Regions from separate parts of the Vibrio sp. QJM3NY_35 genome, predicted to be linked through region 3. Evidence: predicted binding sites of a transcription regulator. Region 3 holds the regulator's gene; each other region holds the start of a gene.
The links. The regulator PurR, encoded in region 3, represses purine synthesis genes. The targets are predictions, from matches to a motif close to TNANGNAAACGTTTNCNTNA.
Positions count from the first base shown of each region.

Region 1: the regulator PurR is predicted to act here: its motif matches at 2,663-2,682, upstream of AC3CH3_RS11955 (NCS2 family permease).
Region 2: the regulator PurR is predicted to act here: its motif matches at 1,928-1,947, upstream of AC3CH3_RS10935 (NupC/NupG family nucleoside CNT transporter).
Region 4: the regulator PurR is predicted to act here: its motif matches at 2,160-2,179, upstream of glyA (serine hydroxymethyltransferase).

Region 1 covers NZ_CM173507.1:2,662,721-2,667,082, reverse strand. Annotated here, with positions in the region: gene AC3CH3_RS11970 (DUF3332 family protein) at 1-23, shown strand, start outside; gene AC3CH3_RS11965 (aminoacyl-histidine dipeptidase) at 166-1,638, opposite strand; gene vcdP (small protein VcdP) at 2,095-2,181, shown strand; gene AC3CH3_RS11955 (NCS2 family permease) at 2,703-3,992, shown strand; gene gpt (xanthine phosphoribosyltransferase) at 4,077-4,362, shown strand, end outside.
Region 2 covers NZ_CM173507.1:2,453,945-2,458,306, forward strand. Annotated here, with positions in the region: gene AC3CH3_RS10930 (cation:proton antiporter) at 1-517, opposite strand, end outside; gene AC3CH3_RS10935 (NupC/NupG family nucleoside CNT transporter) at 682-1,881, opposite strand; gene AC3CH3_RS10940 (LysR family transcriptional regulator) at 2,087-3,007, opposite strand; gene AC3CH3_RS10945 (lytic murein transglycosylase) at 3,142-4,140, opposite strand; gene AC3CH3_RS10950 (YcgL domain-containing protein) at 4,171-4,362, opposite strand, start outside.
Region 3 covers NZ_CM173507.1:2,213,570-2,217,931, reverse strand. Annotated here, with positions in the region: gene AC3CH3_RS09940 (TVP38/TMEM64 family protein) at 1-223, opposite strand, end outside; gene AC3CH3_RS09935 (TfoX/Sxy family DNA transformation protein) at 347-937, opposite strand; cyclic di-GMP riboswitch class I at 1,065-1,150, opposite strand; gene purR (HTH-type transcriptional repressor PurR) at 1,321-2,325, opposite strand; gene torD (molecular chaperone TorD) at 2,641-3,288, opposite strand; gene torR (two-component system response regulator TorR) at 3,546-4,259, shown strand.
Region 4 covers NZ_CM173507.1:2,616,148-2,620,509, reverse strand. Annotated here, with positions in the region: partial or broken gene AC3CH3_RS11750 (winged helix-turn-helix domain-containing protein) at 1-1,195, opposite strand, end outside; gene AC3CH3_RS11745 (YitT family protein) at 1,285-1,887, opposite strand; gene glyA (serine hydroxymethyltransferase) at 2,234-3,484, shown strand; gene AC3CH3_RS11735 (hypothetical protein) at 3,961-4,287, opposite strand.

The DNA of each region.
Region 1 (4,362 bases), 450 kb from region 3:
ACTACGCAGCTTCACGCGCTTAATTTTTTTGCTTATTACAAAAATTAGATACAAAAACAGGTACTCAATGAGTACCTGTTTTATTTTGTCTCGAATAAACGGCATTTACTGAAAAGTACTATTTATTGAAAAGCACGGTTCATTGAACAAACATAGCTTATCGAATTATGCTTTTTCTGGGATGGCTTCAAGCAGTGCAACCATTTGGTTCCAGAATAGCTCAACGGTGTCGATCTTCACTTTCTCATCAGGAGAGTGCGGGAACTTGATCGTTGGGCCGAAAGAAACCATATCCATATTCGGGTAAGGTTCTTTGAATAGACCACACTCAAGACCAGCATGGATAACCATGATGTTTGGCTTGTGCCCGTAGATACCTTCGTACATGTCGCGGAAGATGTGCATGATTTCTGAATCTGCGTCTGGCTTCCAACCTGGGTAAGCGCCAGAAAACTCGATGCTCGCGCCTGCTAGTTCAGCAACAGAATTCAGCATGCTTTCAACTTGGCTACGGCCAGAATCGATCAAAGAGCGAATCAGGCAAAGTACAGTGATTGAGTTTTCTTCTGTTGTGATAACACCAACGTTTAGAGATGTTTCAACAACACCTTCAATCTCGTCGCTCATACGAATCACGCCGTTTGGCGCAGCGTTTAGTGCAGCGATAAAGCGAGCTTGGTCAGCTGCTGCAAGAGCGCCCATTTCAACCGAAGCTTCTTCGTTGAAAGTAACAATGCTGTCTTCTACTTTACCTAGCTCAGTTGAAAGAAGCTCTGTGTAGTCGTTGTATAGAGAAGCCAGTTTCTCTTGGTTTGCAGCAGGTACTGCAACCGTTACGAAACCTTCACGAGGGATCGCATTACGTAGGCTCCCGCCTTTGAATTCGACGATGCGTAGGTCTAGCTCTTTCGCGTGACCCGCTAGGAAGCGAGCAAGCAGTTTGTTTGCGTTTGCACGGCCTGTGTGGATATCACAACCAGAGTGACCGCCTTTTAGGCCTTTTAGCGTTAGCTTACGTGTTACGAAGTCAGCTGGAATCGCGTTACGAGCAATTTCAAATGTCATTGCGCCGTCGATACCGCCAGCACAACCCATGTACACTTCGCCTTCTTGCTCTGAATCGGTGTTAAGAAGGATATCGCCTTCTAACCAACCCGCTTCAAGACCGAAAGCACCAGTCATGCCTGCTTCTTCATCTACTGTTAGTAGAACTTCGATAGGACCGTGCTGGATTTCGTTTGAAGCAAGAACCGCTAGGCAAGAAGCCATGCCCATGCCGTTATCAGCGCCAAGCGTTGTGCCTTTAGCTGTAACCCACTCACCATCAATGTATGGTTGAATTGGATCTTTAGCAAAGTCATGAACTGTGTCTTCGTTCTTTTGTGGAACCATATCGATGTGAGCTTGTAGCACTACACCTTTTTTGTTTTCCATACCCGCCGTTGCTGGCTTTTTGATGAATACGTTACCCGTTGGGTCACGACGTACATCTAGGCCTTGCTCTGTTGCCCAAGCAATAATGTATTGAGCAAGCTCTTCTTCATGCTTAGAAGGGTGTGGGATTGAGCAAATCTTATCGAAGAACTGCCAGATAGGGGCAGGGGATAATTTACTGATCTCAGAATGGAATTCAGACACGGATGACTCCTTTTTTATTTAATAACCATATATTTAGGTTTTGTATGGGTAAAAACCTAGAACAAAAATCTAAAATATGGGTCTGTTTTGATGGCAACAGCATACCACTTGAGCGTTTTGACGAGTAGCGGTTCTAAACCTCAAATAGCTCAAATTTTGAATGCGATCTTGTCCATCTGATCATGATTAAGCACCTTGATGCTTATAAATGGCGCAAGCAAACGTTTGTTTAATCCTGTTCTGTAATTTTATTACAAAAATAAGTTTGCAAAATGACCGTAAATAGCCAAAAGTGTGACGTATAGCAAAAAATACTTGTAATCTTTTTTCTTTAGGGTATATTAATAACCAACTTCTGAGATGAAGAGTAAATGCTCAAAGGATGAGTCCGTTTTATCGCCTCCAAGGAACCGAGAAATCAAATTCGTTTTTTATTGATTTATTAAGGTGATAGTTATGAAAGGTTTACCATCTGCAATGTTCTGGATTAACAGCTCTGTTTACACTAGCAACTTTGCATACCCTACAAGCTTTGGTTACTAATACCGTAAGCATGTGACTCGAACAGTTTTGTTCACCCCTATATATTGGAATTCTTTTACAGCCCTTTTGGTTGACAGATTCTACCGCCACTCAGTTTTGAGTGGCGTTTTTTTTGCCTGCTACTTTTCCAAACCGCTTTATCTCGTCTCTTTTCCTGCTGCTCTGCGTGGTTGTTTTTTAAGCGCCAAAATATCAATTTGCGCCTTATTACTGATCCTGTTGAAAAATACACAACTCTTGTGGGTTTGAATTCAGAATTTAATGGCTAGATTCTCTATCAAAATAACCGATGGTCGAAAAAGTAACCAAGATTTTTCATTGTGCTTAATGGGCTTAATTAACTGTTTATTATGATTATTCCTTGGTAATTACTGCGTTTTTAATCGCTTTGTTTCATACGGCATTCTGATAAATATCGATTAGAGCCTTAATTCTATCTGGAATTTGTTATTTGATAACTTTATAATCCACAGCCAATCGATTACGCAACCGTTTACTTTTTACCCTTATAGGATTCGATAATGTTCGAAAAGCTATTCAAACTCAGTGAAAATGGCACCAATGTGCGCACTGAAATCATCGCAGGTCTAACAACCTTCCTAACAATGGCTTACATCATTTTTGTAAACCCAATGATTCTAGCTGATGCTGGTATGGACCATGGCGCTGTATTTGTAGCAACCTGTTTAGCGGCTGCTATTGGCTGTTTCATCATGGGCTTTGTTGCTAACTACCCAATTGCTCAAGCTCCAGGCATGGGTTTGAACGCATTCTTTACCTACGCTGTTGTAATGGGTATGGGTTATACGTGGCAAGTTGCTCTGGCAGCGGTTTTCGTATCAGGCGTAATCTTCATCTTCTTAAGCATCTTTAAGATCCGTGAATGGATTATCAACTCGATCCCTATGTCTCTGCGTGTTGGTATCTCTGCAGGTATCGGTCTTTTCCTAGCGTTTATTGCGCTTAGCAATGCAGGCATCGTTGTTTCTAACCCAGCAACTAAAGTTTCACTGGGCGACATTACCGCGATTGCTCCTATCCTAGGCTCACTTGGTTTCTTCCTAACGATTGCTCTTGTTCACCGTGGCGTGAAAGGGGCAGTAATGATTGCGATTCTAGCTATCACAGCTCTTGGCATTGTTATTGGTGACGTTCAATACGGCGGCATCATGTCGACACCACCAAGCCTTGCTCCGACATTCATGCAGCTTGATTTCTCTGCTGTATTTGAAATCGGTATGATTTCAGTGGTATTCGCATTCTTGTTCGTCGATTTGTTCGATACAGCGGGTACTCTGGTTGGTGTTGCAACGAAAGCAAACCTAATCAAAGAAGACGGCAAACTACCTCGCTTGAACAAAGCACTGCTTGCTGACTCTACAGCAACATCTATTGGTGCACTGCTAGGTACATCAAATACTACTTCTTATGTTGAGAGTGTTGCGGGTGTTGCTGAAGGCGGCCGTACCGGTCTAACGGCTGTTGTTGTTGGTATCTTATTCCTACTGGCTCTTTTCTTCTCGCCACTTGCAGGTATGATTCCGGCTTACGCAACATCAGGTGCACTTTTCTATGTAGCAATTCTGATGATGTCTGGCCTAGTTGGCATTGATTGGCGTGATCTTACGGAAGCAGCACCAGTCGTGGTAACATGTTTGCTTATGCCGCTGACGTACTCTATCGCTGAGGGTATCTCACTAGGTTTCATCGCTTACGCTGCAATTAAGCTGCTAAGTGGTAAAGGTCGCGACGTTTCACCTGCTGTGTGGGTAATGTCGGCTATCTTTATTCTTAAATACATTTTCGCTTAATCGTCTAGATTTCTGCTTAATCGCTGAAGAGGCTATGTTTGAGATAGCCTCTAATAACATGACAAAATTATTAGGTTTTATACTATGAGCAACAAATTCGTTATCACTTGGGACAACATGCAGACTTACTGCCGTCAACTTGCTGAAAAGCAAATGCCAGCAGAGCAGTGGAAAGGCATCTGGGCTGTAAGCCGTGGTGGTTTGGTTCCTGGTGCAATCTTGGCTCGTGAGCTAGGTATTCGTCACGTAGATACGATTTGTATTTCTAGCTACGACCACGATCACCAACGTGATATGACAGTAGTTAAAGCACCTGAAGGTGATGGCGAAGGCTTCCTAATCGTTGAAGACTTGGTTGATAGTGGTGACA
Region 2 (4,362 bases), 240 kb from region 3:
TGTACTCGTAGACGAGAACCGCAAACAGAGCGCCAATCGGGTCAATCACTATCCCCTCCCATCGCAAGATACTGCTTAAGGAAGATTTAGGTTGAATGCTGCGTAGCATTGGCACAATTACCGTTGGCCCCGTCACCACGACTAATGCACCAAACAGAGCCGCTAAAGGCCAACTGAAATCCACAAAGTAATTAGCACCCACCACGATACACGCCCAGGTAATCAACATGCCGAAACTCACGAGGTGAGTCACCATCCGGCCATGGCCTCTGATTTCTTTGAAATTTAGGGTCAATGCACCTTCAAACAGGATGATGGCAACCCCTAAGGAAATCATAGGAAACAACACATCACCGAAAATGGCATCGGGATTTAGGATATTCAGGCCGGGGCCTAACAATAGACCGACGATGAGGAGAGGAAGAATAGCGGGAAGACGTAAACGCCAACCGAGCAGCTGACAAGCTAAAGACAAGAGTCCAATTAACGCCAAAGAAGAAGTAATCGACAAATCCATTTGTGCCCCTAAAAGGTTTGTACCACACCCTGTGGTACAAACTATGCAATGAAATAAGAAAGCCTATGTTCTTACACTATAGGCTCTCTTTTTCACGCTAACCGAATATTATTGTGATTAATCAGTTACTTTACTATAGGGGAAGTAAAGCCATGATCAGTTAGCTATAGAGAAAGTACAACACCAGCAATAGCGGCACTCATTAAGTTAGCAAACACACCCGCACAAATTGCTTTGAAGCCATATTGTGAGATGAAAGAGCGACGCTCTGGAACTAAGCTGCCCAAACCACCGATCAGAATCGCCATGGTAGAGATGTTAGCAAAGCCACATAGAGCAAAAGTTACGATCGCTTGTGAGTGCTCACTCAGTGCCTCTTTAGCATCCATTAGCTGGATGAAAGCCACGAACTCGTTCACGACAATCTTGTTACCGATCAATGAACCTGCAACCACAGCCTCAGACCACGGTACACCGATTAGCCATGCAACGGGTGCAAACACATAACCTAGGATAATTTCGAAGCTTAGGTTTACGCCAAACCAGCCACCAACAATACCTAGCAAGCCATTCAGCATTGCAATCACACTGATAAAGGCAAGAAGTGTTGCACCCACTGCAACGGCAATACGAAGTCCAGACATAGCCCCATCTGCCATTGCCTCAACTACGTTTGTTGCTCGTGGAATTTCTACATCAGACTCAATATTTTCTTGAGCGTCATCTGGGCTGCCAGGTACTAAGATTTTAGCCATCAATAGACCGGCTGGTGCAGACATGAATGCCGCAGCGATCAGGAAGTTTAAGTCAACGCCAAGCGATGCATAACCCACTAACGTACCACCAGCAACAGAAGCCAAACCACACACCATCACAGCAAACAGTTGTGAATCCGTCATGTGCTTTAGGTAAGGTTTAACCACCAATGGCGCTTCAATCATGCCGACAAAGATGTTGGCAGTCGCAGACAGTGATTCTGCACGACCTGTACCCAAGAACTTCTGTAGCGCACCACCAATAAGGTTGATCACCTTTGGCATAAAGCCAATGTGGTACAAACCTGAAATCAATGCAGAGAAAAAGATAATGATGCCAAGAACATTAATCGCGAAAACAAATCCGTTATTCGTTAGGCCACCAAATAGAAAGTTAATCCCCTCTTGACCGTAGTTGATCAAGCTAGATACCGCACCCGTGGCTGCATTCAACGCTTCTTTACCCATTGGTACATACAGAACCAACAGCGCGAATGAGATTTGTAATAAGAAAGCCAAAGAGACTGTTCTTAGTGGAATATTTTTTCTGTCCGTAGATAGTAACCAAGCGGCAACTAAAATAGTGATAATTCCAAGTAGGGAAGCCATGTGCGTCAACCTAAAAGTTATAGATAGGAAAGGCGACGCATTCTATAGAGGAAATCGTTTGCGGCAAGCTGAGGTTGTTAACGTGATGTTGGGGTAATCACGATATAACTATGAGTATAATTAAGTTATTGAATTTTAATAATTAACTTTGATTAAAAAGCGTACTTTTTCCATGTGGAAATTATATTTATAGATTAGGAAACAGTTAACGATGCAGTTCAACGCAGGTTTTAAGGTTTTTGTCCCAATATGTCGGCGACCCGATATGATCTTTAATGAACTCAATCACCGCTGAAAGCTTCTTCGGCATGTTCTTTCGGCTTGGATAAACAGCATAGAATGGCATTAGCTGACTGGCTCTCCACTCTGGTAATACTTGAATCAATTTTCCCGTTCTAAACTCTTCTTTCACTAAGTAAGTCGCCAGATAAGCAACGCCCCACCCTGATACTGCCGCGTCTCGTACTGCCTCAGCCAAATCAACTGAGTAATCGCCCGCGACTTTGACGCTGAGGTTTTCTTGCCCGTTGTCAAACGCCCATGATGTGTAATCTCGTTCACGGCTGCGATAGATAAGACAGTTATGGTCAATCAAATCGGAAGGTACATGTGGCGTCCCAGCCTTAATCAGATAATCCGGTGACGCAGCCACCACAAACTGACTGTCGGCTAATCGCTGCGCAATGTAACCTTCAGGCAGGTCTTCATTGTTGGTGATCCAGAGATCCAAGCGCTCTTCAATCATGTCCACCTTATAGTCGAACAAGTGGACCTCGATTCTCAGCTGTGGGTAAAGCTGTCTGAGTTGGTCGATCGCGGGAATGATATGCAGCGTGCCAAATGACTGCGACAAACCGACGCGCAGTATTCCAGAGATATCATCGCGCTGGCTGTCCATATCCATCTGAGCTGATTTCACCGTGTTAAACAGCTGCTCACAGTGTTGATAGAACACGTCTCCCGCTTCGGTAAGCGTGAGGCTTCGTGTCGTCCTTTGCACCAGCTTGATTCCTATCGAGTCTTCAAGCAAAGCGACTTGCTTGCTGATATGAGACACTGAAACATTTAAGCTCTTTGCAGCACTGGTAAAGCCTTCATGCTTAATTAACGCATGGAATATCACCATCTGTGCAGCTCTATCTGTTAGCACAAGGCCACCTTCTCAAATCTCTAAAATATAAAATCAAAAAGGACTCCGAAGAGTCCTTTAGTTCGTTCTGCCTATGGTAGGCCAAATGCTATAAAAGCAAGCTATGCCAATTAATCAAACTTAATTCTGTCGGCTAGGTGGCTTACTGCCAAAGCAAAGTAGTAAGAACGATTCCACTTCATTAACACATTGTAGTTGTTGTAAATGAGGTACGAACGTCCGGTTTCATCATCCGGCATAATTAACCAAGCTTTAATGTCTTCATCAAGCGTCGGCAGTGGGCGATCGTCGTAGCGCTTAATACCAAGTTCAGACCACTCTTTTAGATATTTAGCTTTTTCTTCAGTTCGGCCTTGCAAATCAATAGACACGGTTGACGGTACGTGAACCTGACGGCCCCAAGTGTACTTATCATCCCAACCTGATTGGCTAAGGTAATTGGCTGCCGAAGCAAACACATCTTCTTCAGTGCCCCAGATATCTTTCTTACCGTCGCCATTACCATCAGCGGCAAACGCTAAGAATGAGCTTGGCATAAACTGAGGTTGCCCCATAGCACCAGCCCAAGAGCCTTTCATCTCTTTTGGTGCTATATGGCCTTGATCAAGAATCTTCAACGCCGCCATTGCTTCGCTGCGGAAAAACGCTTCTCTGCGCCCTTCGTAAGCCATGGTCGTTAGCGCATCGATAACACTGTAATTACCGGTGAACTTACCAAAGTTACTCTCAACGCCCCATAGTGCGACAATGAATCTTGGTTGAACACCATATTCATCACCAATACGCTTTAGCGCTGTGTAATGCTTTTTATAAAGAGAGCGAGCTTGCTTCACTTTCCAATCTGGTACCGCTCGTGGAATGTATTCATCCAGAGTCAGCTTTTTCTCAGGTTGGTTTTTGTCGGCTTTCACCGCTCTTGGCTTAAACGTTACACCATCAAAGGCTTCATCAATGATCGCTTCAGAGATGCCTTCTTCACGGCCTTGTTGCTTTAGTTTTTCTACATATTGCTCGAAGCTCAGTTGTTCAGCTTGTACTGAACTTATGGTCAGGCTGTTACCCAATAGTAATGCCGACACAGCCAATATGGTTTTCGAAAATTTACTCAACGATCACTCCTCCCTGAATTGAGGTGGCTATCACTCTTCGTCTTGAGATTTCTGTTGAGCTTTACGCTCTTTATGAAGCTCAAGTTCGTTAACTGGTGGTGGCGGAACCTGCAAAAAGAAACCATCGGTATTCAGTGATTCTTTCACTTTTTCGATGTTTACTTGAGCCAGTTTACGGCCATCCATTTTAATTACCATTACAAAACTAGGTTTACCAAACAT
Region 3 (4,362 bases):
CAAGCAGGGTAACAACAGCGGCGCCAGGAATTGAGAAAGCAGTGATCATTACATACGCAACAAAATAGATAGCGGCAGCAGCAATAAAGTTGCTGTCAATATAGTCATTTAAAACGGCTTGTTGGGCCTTAGCATTTTCAAGCGTGAGGTATTGACCAAAATTGACGCCTAACAAGACGATGGTTACTACCAATATAATACCCAATATCATTTTCTTACTCATTGATACTTCCTCTAAATTTTCAATGCATATCGATAGTATAGATAGACAGGTAAAGCTTAGATTAACTTTCAGCAGATATAAAAAAAGCCGCAAAAAATGCGGCTTAGTTATGTAGATACAATGTTAATTGACGCGATTGATAAGCTCTTCACGACGCTGCTGCGGTATAACTGACCAATGTGTACCATTGATCGCACCTTCTAGCGCCCAAAGTAGTTCAATACTGACAGAAGACGCATGCGATTCTTTGATGGCGTTAAATGCGTTTACAGAGCCAGATTCATATAAACGTTCTACAGAATCGATCCCTGCCTTTTTCAACATACGCTCGGTAGCGAGTCGAAGATTAGGCAGATCTTTGAGTCGGGTCGGCTTAGCAGAAGACTGCTCAGCTTTTTCTTCTTTAGCAAAACCTAGAGACGTGGTTGCAAGCTGCAAGATTTTCTCTTGGTCTTGCCAGAGGCCTTCAGGTAAAGCGAAATATTTAGTAACGACAGGGAAACCACGTTTTTTGTAGACGTACGGTTGAAACCCTTGTTGTTCGAATTGTTTCGTTGTGCCTTTGTCTGCGCGTATGTGCAACTGGTCATTTACAACCAGAGCAAACATAGTGTCATCAGCAAAAAGACCGAAGCCACCAAACATTGAGCGTGATTTTATTTTTCCTAGGGACTCAAATAACTTCATCGAGTCCTTTAGTATCGGTTTATCCATGTTATTTATCTCGGTGTATTTGAACTACGCCACCAAATAAGCAGGTCCGAGAGATTAGCAAAATGTTGCAATTAAATTGTCAATAAGCCGTAAATTACCAAATTATTAGTAGTTACTGCATTTTGCCATCGGTAACCCCGCTACCATACCAACGAGTGGTTTAGGCCGGAAGCTTTGCGTCTCACTCTTTCGAGTGGTTTGCCCTGTGCGTGACTGATTGAATAGAATAAAGTTTTTGTTGAATGAAGCTCACAGTTGATATTTCAAAATGTGATATTGCTTCAATTAATGATCTTTCTGTTGTGCATCTGGGTTCATTATAGTTGCTGATAAAAAAAGCGCACCTAAAGGTGCGCTTGATGAAATTAAACTCGAATTATCAATTAATTTAACGTTTTAACTGTGCTTCGTTCAACAATTTCAGGGTGCATTTCGAAGACGCGTTTTTCGTGGTCTTTGTCTTTGATGCGCTCTAATAGAATTTCGAATGCATTCTTACCAACACGACGTTTTGGTTGGTGAACGGTCGTTAGCGGCGGAGAGAAGTATTCAGCCAGTTCGATATTGTCGTAACCGATCACTGAGATATCTTCTGGAATGCGAATGCCTTTTTCTTGCAGGCGGCTCATTAAGCCGAGTGCCATTGTGTCGTTAAAGCAGAATACCGCTGTTGGACGATCTTCCATCTCAACGATTTGTTCTGCAGCAAGAACAGCCGTATCACACTCGAAGTTACCTTCGATGATCATATTTTCATCAGCAGAAATCTTTGCTTCATTCAGTGCGCGCTTGTAACCGGCAATACGTTCAACACATGCTGCTTTGTCTAAGTGGCCACTTAAACATGCAATCTTAGAGTGACCGCGTTCAATAAGGTATTTGGTCGCTAGGTAGCCACCTTCTTCAGAGTTATCGATGATCTTATCAGCCTGAGAGCTCTCTGGGCCCCAGTCCATGATAACTTTAGGGATGTCAGCGTGACGGTCTAACATCTCTCTTAGTTCTTCAGTTAGGTCAGAACACATAACTAAGATGCCATCTACACGTTTCTCTGCAAGCATTCGAATATAGTCACGTTGCTTCTCATAGATACCGCCCGTATTACACAGGATCAAAGTGTAACCTTGACGGTAGCAGTAGCTCTCAACACCATCGATAACTTCAGAGAAGAATAGGTTAGTTGATTGAGTCACTAGCATGCCGATGGTGCGTGTTGTATTACACTTCAAACTACGAGCGACAGCACTTGGTGCATAGTTCAGTTCATCTACGGCTTTGTTTACTTTTTCTTGAGTTGCTTCTGCAACAAAGCGAGTTTTGTTGATTACGTGAGAAACGGTTGTTGTTGATACGCCGGCTAAGCGAGCGACATCTTTTATAGTGGCCATGGTTTTATCCTATTAGAAGCTACTTTCCCAAAGTACGGAATAAAGTAGCCGTTAAGCTACCTAACTAAGAGCTTAAATTTGTAGGGCTCTTTGGGTACTAAAGTGCTAAAAAACAAAAAACCGCTATTGAGCGGCTTGTCTTAACACCGAAATGCTCTGAACTTTAATAAGCATAGCATTTCGTGAATGTTTCATATTTTATCGTTTGCGGTCACAATTTTAGACTGACTAGAAATTACTCGCAATAAAATTCACCCAGAAATCCGGGTGAATTGTCACATTCTACTGAATTTATTTACCTAGTCATCCAATAAGCTATTCACCAGCTAAATATTGAGTGTCTAATTGACAGAATGCGAGTAGCAAAGATGAGACGGAGGCGTAGAAACCGAATTCATCAACGTCATGACATTTCACGTTGAACTTTGGTACCCAAGTCAGCAGTTGTTGTTCGATAAACTGCTGTTGAACGGCAAATGAATTCTCTAGCTCTTCTTCAATATCCGTTTCGTTTGAACGAATGATCAAGTTACCAAGGAAATCGAGTTCGATAGCAATGTGGTCTGCTGGCTCTTTTAGATCTTGGTTCACCACTAAATTGTGCTTAGCCATGATCTCTTCCATATCTTTTGCAGGCTTATCATTCAAAAGGCCAGTTTCACCGATATACATAGAAGCGTAAGGAAGAGCACCGTGTTTATCTGTTTTTAAGAAAAGATCGCAAAAGTCTGCAGACAATTCTAGTTGAGCATCTTCACGTGTTTGTAGGCGGTTAAGCGCATCCACTAGCTTATCAATCGCTGGCTTTAGTGTTTCATTTTCGCCTAGACCAGTTAGGAAAGAACGAATTTCAACAGAGTGGTAGTGATCGAGTTCTTCTTGAGTCAGTTCTTTGGCGAACAAGCTTGATAGCCACCAGTATATTTCTGCTCTTTGCTCGTTGAACGCTTTCGTATCTTTCATTTAAATAATCCTAATATCATCTTTCGTCATACTTAGGGTATGAAGGCTAACTAAACAGTGATACTTATCGAACACAAAGTCACTCGTTAGTAGTAATACCTATATTGAATTGCGATGGACGATAAATAGCAAGGTTTAAGATTGTCTTGTATCAAAAAAAATCCATGTTTCTGGCTTTTATCTTCTGTACCACTAGAATTGTTACTAGTTATGAATAGAATAGTCACTGAAACTATTAAATAAGAAAAGTGGTGTAGATGAGCTATCACGTATTAGTCGTAGAAGATGATGTGGTAACCCGCAGTAAACTGGTTGGATACTTCCAGAACGAGGGTTATACAGTGAGCGAAGCAGAAAGCGGCGCTCAAATGAGAAACGTGTTAGAAGAAAACAACGTTGACCTCATTATGCTGGACATCAACTTACCAGGCGAAGATGGATTGATGCTAACTCGCGAATTACGCAGTCAATCAGACATTGGAATTATTTTAGTTACTGGACGCACGGATAGCATCGACAAGATCGTTGGCCTTGAAATGGGCGCTGACGATTACGTTACTAAACCCTTCGAACTTCGCGAGTTATTAGTTCGAGTTAAAAACCTACTTTGGCGTATCTCTGCTGCTCGTAAAACAGCAGCGGGCGCTGTAGAAGAAACATCAGATGAGTCTGTGGTTCGTTTTGGTGAGTGGACATTTGATATCCCTCGTCGTGCGTTAAGCAAAAACGGCGAACCGGTGAAACTGACCAAAGCAGAATACGAACTGCTAGTGGCGTTGTCTTCTTACCCTAACCAAGTATTAAGCCGCGAACGTATTCTGAATATGATCAGTCACCGAGTGGACGCGCCTAATGACCGTACTATCGACGTGCTGATTCGTCGTATGCGTGCAAAAATGGAGTTCGATCCTAAGAACCCACAAATTTTTGTGACGGTTCACGGTGAAGGTTACATGTTCGCTGGTGATTGATTTCCTTCGGGAGTGATTAATTAACAACGACATTTAAACGTAAAAAGCCGAGACATCATTGATGTCTCGGCTTTTTTATTACTCAGCTTTTACTGTTAACGAC
Region 4 (4,362 bases), 400 kb from region 3:
CCTTCGCAGTTTGCAGGTCTCTTAACTTGAAGTGAATAATCCCAAGCCAGAGTTTTAGCTCGTCGGGAATCAACTTAAAACGTGTTTGCACTAGGCTAGTGAAGCTAATAAGACGCTGGTGGTCGGTCTCAAACAGAGCCAGCTGTCGAGCAAGCAAGGTTGAAGTCATCACGTTGAGTGGCACGCTATCAAGTTTCAGCGTTTCTCCGTTTAGCAAGCGGCTCAGCTCTTTATCACTGACAGACCACTCTGGTGATAGCGGAGCAGGTAAAGCGAAGTAGTTCGCTAGCTCTCTATTTATCTCCATCAAGTCTTCACTGAGGTTATCTATCTCTATTGAGTAGACACCGCGGAAAGCAAGTTTCCCTGAGCTTGGGTAAATAAGGCTGACTTTAGCCGCAAGGCGTGTATCGACTTCCTGATCTTTCAATTGAATATTGAGCAGGTAGTCACTGGTGCGCATGTTTTTGGCGCCAGGAAAGAAGGGCGTGCTGTCTATTGGGTCTACGAAGTAACTTGGTGCGTCTTGATTTGCTAAGTCGGTATAAGCGTATTCAATTTGCTGTTGAAGCAGTAGCGCTTTAACGGCTTTGCGATGCGTTCTCGCATTGTCTCCAATGGCATCGATACGGTTTAGCAGTAGCTCGACCTTAGGAATCAGCCTCTGTGTTCGTTCAAGCTCTGAGGCTTGGTTTGAAGAGTGCCAAAACATATAACCTAAAGTCGTAGTGCTTATCAGCAGCACAACAGAGAGTGACAGTAACAAAAGATTAAACGGTGATGTCTTTTTACTCGCTTGAGGCTGTTCGGTTATCTCACGGGTTTCGGGTTGTGCGTTAGCCAAACTCACAGAGTTAGGGTTTAGAAAGTACCCTTTGCGTGGGTAGGTGACCAAGATTTTAGTCGCATCACTTTCTGGTAGGTACTTCTGCAGCACAGAGCGCAGTGTACTGATCCTGTTAGTAAGCACATTCTTCGAGATGAAGTTACTTTGCCAAACCTACTCTATGATCTGCTCAGCTGCGAGCGGTTCACCCACGCTCGTCAGAAACAGTTCGAGTAATTCAATAGAACGAGGTTCTAGATCGATGACCTGCTCGTTGCAACTTAAGACACGTGTCGCGGGATTGAATTCTAAACCTTCGATAGAGATCGAGGTTTGAGTGTCTTTGGCACTAGAGAGGTAATCTTGCATAAGAAAAGAGAGGGCAGCTTATAAAAGCTAAATACTAGCTGTTTTCGTTATGAAAAACAGCTAGTAATTTATTGATTGGATAGCTGGCGCTAAGACGCGTAGTTCACTGAATAACGCGTAGGCTTGTGATTCATCGCTAATACGATGTTCAATACCGCAGTGCCCAATACAGAAACTGCAATCACCCAAGGCGATACGAAGAAGAATGATGCAAACAGAATACACGCATCAATAGCCATTTGGGTTTTGCCCACTGAGATACCGTAGCGATCTTGAATGAACAAGCACAAGACGTTGAAGCCACCCAAGCTTGAGCGATGACGGAATAAGATCAGCATACCTAAGCCCATTAACAGGCCGCCTGCAACAGCGCAGTAAATCTCATTATGAACTTCTAACGAGATCACTAAGTATAAATGATCGGCAAACACAGACACTAAAGCCCCTGATATGGCACTGCTGATTGCGAAGTGACGGCCAAATCGTTTCCATGCTAATAAGTAGAATGGGCAATTAGCAATAAAGTACAAAATACCAAAGGTTACTGGCATAAATTGACTCAAAAGCAGAGCCAAGCCAGTAGTGCCACCAGTAAGCAGGTCTGCTGACTGTAAAAAGAAGACGCCTAACGCCACTAAAAACGTGCCAGTGAGGATTGCTACCCAATCTTCTTTGCGTGAGTGTTTTTCCATCGTTTTTATAATTACCTAACCAATAAAGGCGTGCATAGTAGAGAAAAACTTAAGCTTTCGGTAGCTAGAGGGGCAAAATTAAGGTAAACCTATGTAATCTGCGTTTTACAGGGTGTAAATCGTAAAATTGACAGTAAGGAACATCTTTGGTTGGATAAGCCCAATAACCATGATGAATCTTATTTGTGATTATGAAAAAACTGCATGATAAAATTGCAATTAGCTCTTTATGACCTAGATCAAATTATGTAGAATGCGTCACATCAAAACGGTGACGGAAACGTTTGCTTTCGGTCGTTGTGTGGTTTTTTGAAACTTTCAGTACAATCTGAGTCAGGAGATACAGATGCTTAAGCGTGACATGAACATTGCTGATTACGATGCGGATCTATTCGCAGCTATCCAAGAAGAAACTCTTCGTCAGGAAGAGCACATCGAACTTATCGCTTCAGAAAACTACACAAGCCCACGTGTAATGGAAGCTCAAGGTTCTCAGCTAACAAACAAATACGCTGAAGGCTACCCAGGCAAGCGTTACTACGGTGGTTGTGAGTACGTAGACAAAGTTGAAACTCTAGCAATTGAACGTGCATGTGAGCTGTTTGGTGCCGAGTACGCGAACGTACAGCCTCACTCAGGTTCTCAAGCAAACAACGCTGTATACATGGCGCTACTGAACGCAGGCGACACAGTTCTAGGTATGAGCCTAGCGCACGGTGGTCACCTAACTCACGGTTCTCCAGTAAACTTCTCTGGTAAGCTTTACAACATCATCCCTTACGGTATCGACGAAGCAGGTCAAATCGATTACGAAGAGATGGAAAAGCTGGCTATCGAGAACAAACCTAAGATGATCATCGGTGGTTTCTCTGCTTACTCTCAAATCTGTGATTGGAAGCGCATGCGTGAAATCGCTGACAAAGTAGGTGCTTACCTATTCGTAGATATGGCTCACGTAGCGGGTCTAATCGCAGCAGGTGTTTACCCGAACCCAGTTCCACACGCGCACGTTGTTACAACAACAACGCACAAAACGCTAGCAGGCCCACGTGGCGGTCTAATCCTTTCTAACGAAGGCGAAGACCTTTACAAGAAGCTGAACTCAGCAGTATTCCCAGGCGGTCAAGGTGGCCCTCTAATGCACGTTATCGCTGGTAAAGCAGTAGCGTTCAAAGAAGCTCTAGAGCCAGAGTTCAAAGAATACCAAGCACGTGTAGTTGCTAACGCAAAAGCAATGGTTGCTGAATTCCTTGAGCGTGGTTACAACATCGTTTCAGGTTCTACAGAGAACCACCTGTTCCTAGTTGACCTAATCAACAAAGACATCACAGGTAAAGAAGCTGACGCAGCACTAGGTGCAGCAAACATCACAGTAAACAAGAACTCAGTACCAAACGACCCACGCAGCCCGTTTGTAACGTCAGGTATCCGTATCGGTTCTCCTTCTATCACTCGTCGCGGTTTCTCAGAAGCAGACGCGAAAGAGCTAGCAGGTTGGATCTGTGACATCCTAGATAACATGGGTGATGAGTCTGTTATCGAAGCGACAAAAGCAAAAGTGCTAGAAATCTGTAAGCGTCTACCAGTTTACGCTTAATTTTTCTTCGTAGTAATTTGAACTTCGTTGTCGAGCATGCTCACTTACATTCGTAAGCTCTGCGTGCTCTCCTAGAATTTCAAACGACTACTTTGAAAAACAATGATATTTGAGGCTCCTGTTGGGAGCCTTTTTTATTGGTTTGGTAACACTTAGAGAGTGAACGAGTTTCTGTGTCGCACATACTCATTTGCTAGCGCAAACTCCGTGTGAGCTCCTTGAACTTCGCTCATCTACTTTGAAAAATGCTTTTAAAGGTCTCTTTTGGGGCCTTTTTGTTTTAGGGAAGGGTGCTGAAAACTCTATGTCTTTTCCTTGAACTAAAGCTATTTGATTGAAAAATGATGATTTTAAAGGCTCCTTTTTGGGAGTCTTTTTTGTATCTGATGGTCAGCTGATGAGAATCAAGAGAAGCGGGTATTAAAAAGGGCTAATGCTTTCACATTAACCCTTTTTATTTGTTGTTTGTGTTGGTTCTACTTTTTGATGCTAAGTAGGGTGCCTGATTTACACTTGAACGAGTAGTAATGACGGCTTTCATTAAACTTACCTAAGCCTTCGCCATCGCAGTAGTCGATGTTGATGTCACGCATTACTTCTAGTGTATCTTCGCTGTTCAAAGCGAATTTAGAGCCATCAGAACAGACGATACGTACTCTTTCATCGTGGCTTACAGAGTAAATATCGACTTCGGTATTACACAGCTCAAAAGAGGCTTCACGAAAGTTGTCTTGCTGAGTATTTGAAGCGCAACCTGCAGTAAGCGTTGCAGCGAACACTGCCAAAAGTCCGAGTCTTTTCATTGTTAATCCTTCGCTATCATCAAGTTGGGTGATGAGTTTTTATATGCTATTTGAGGTAGCCTATACAACTACACG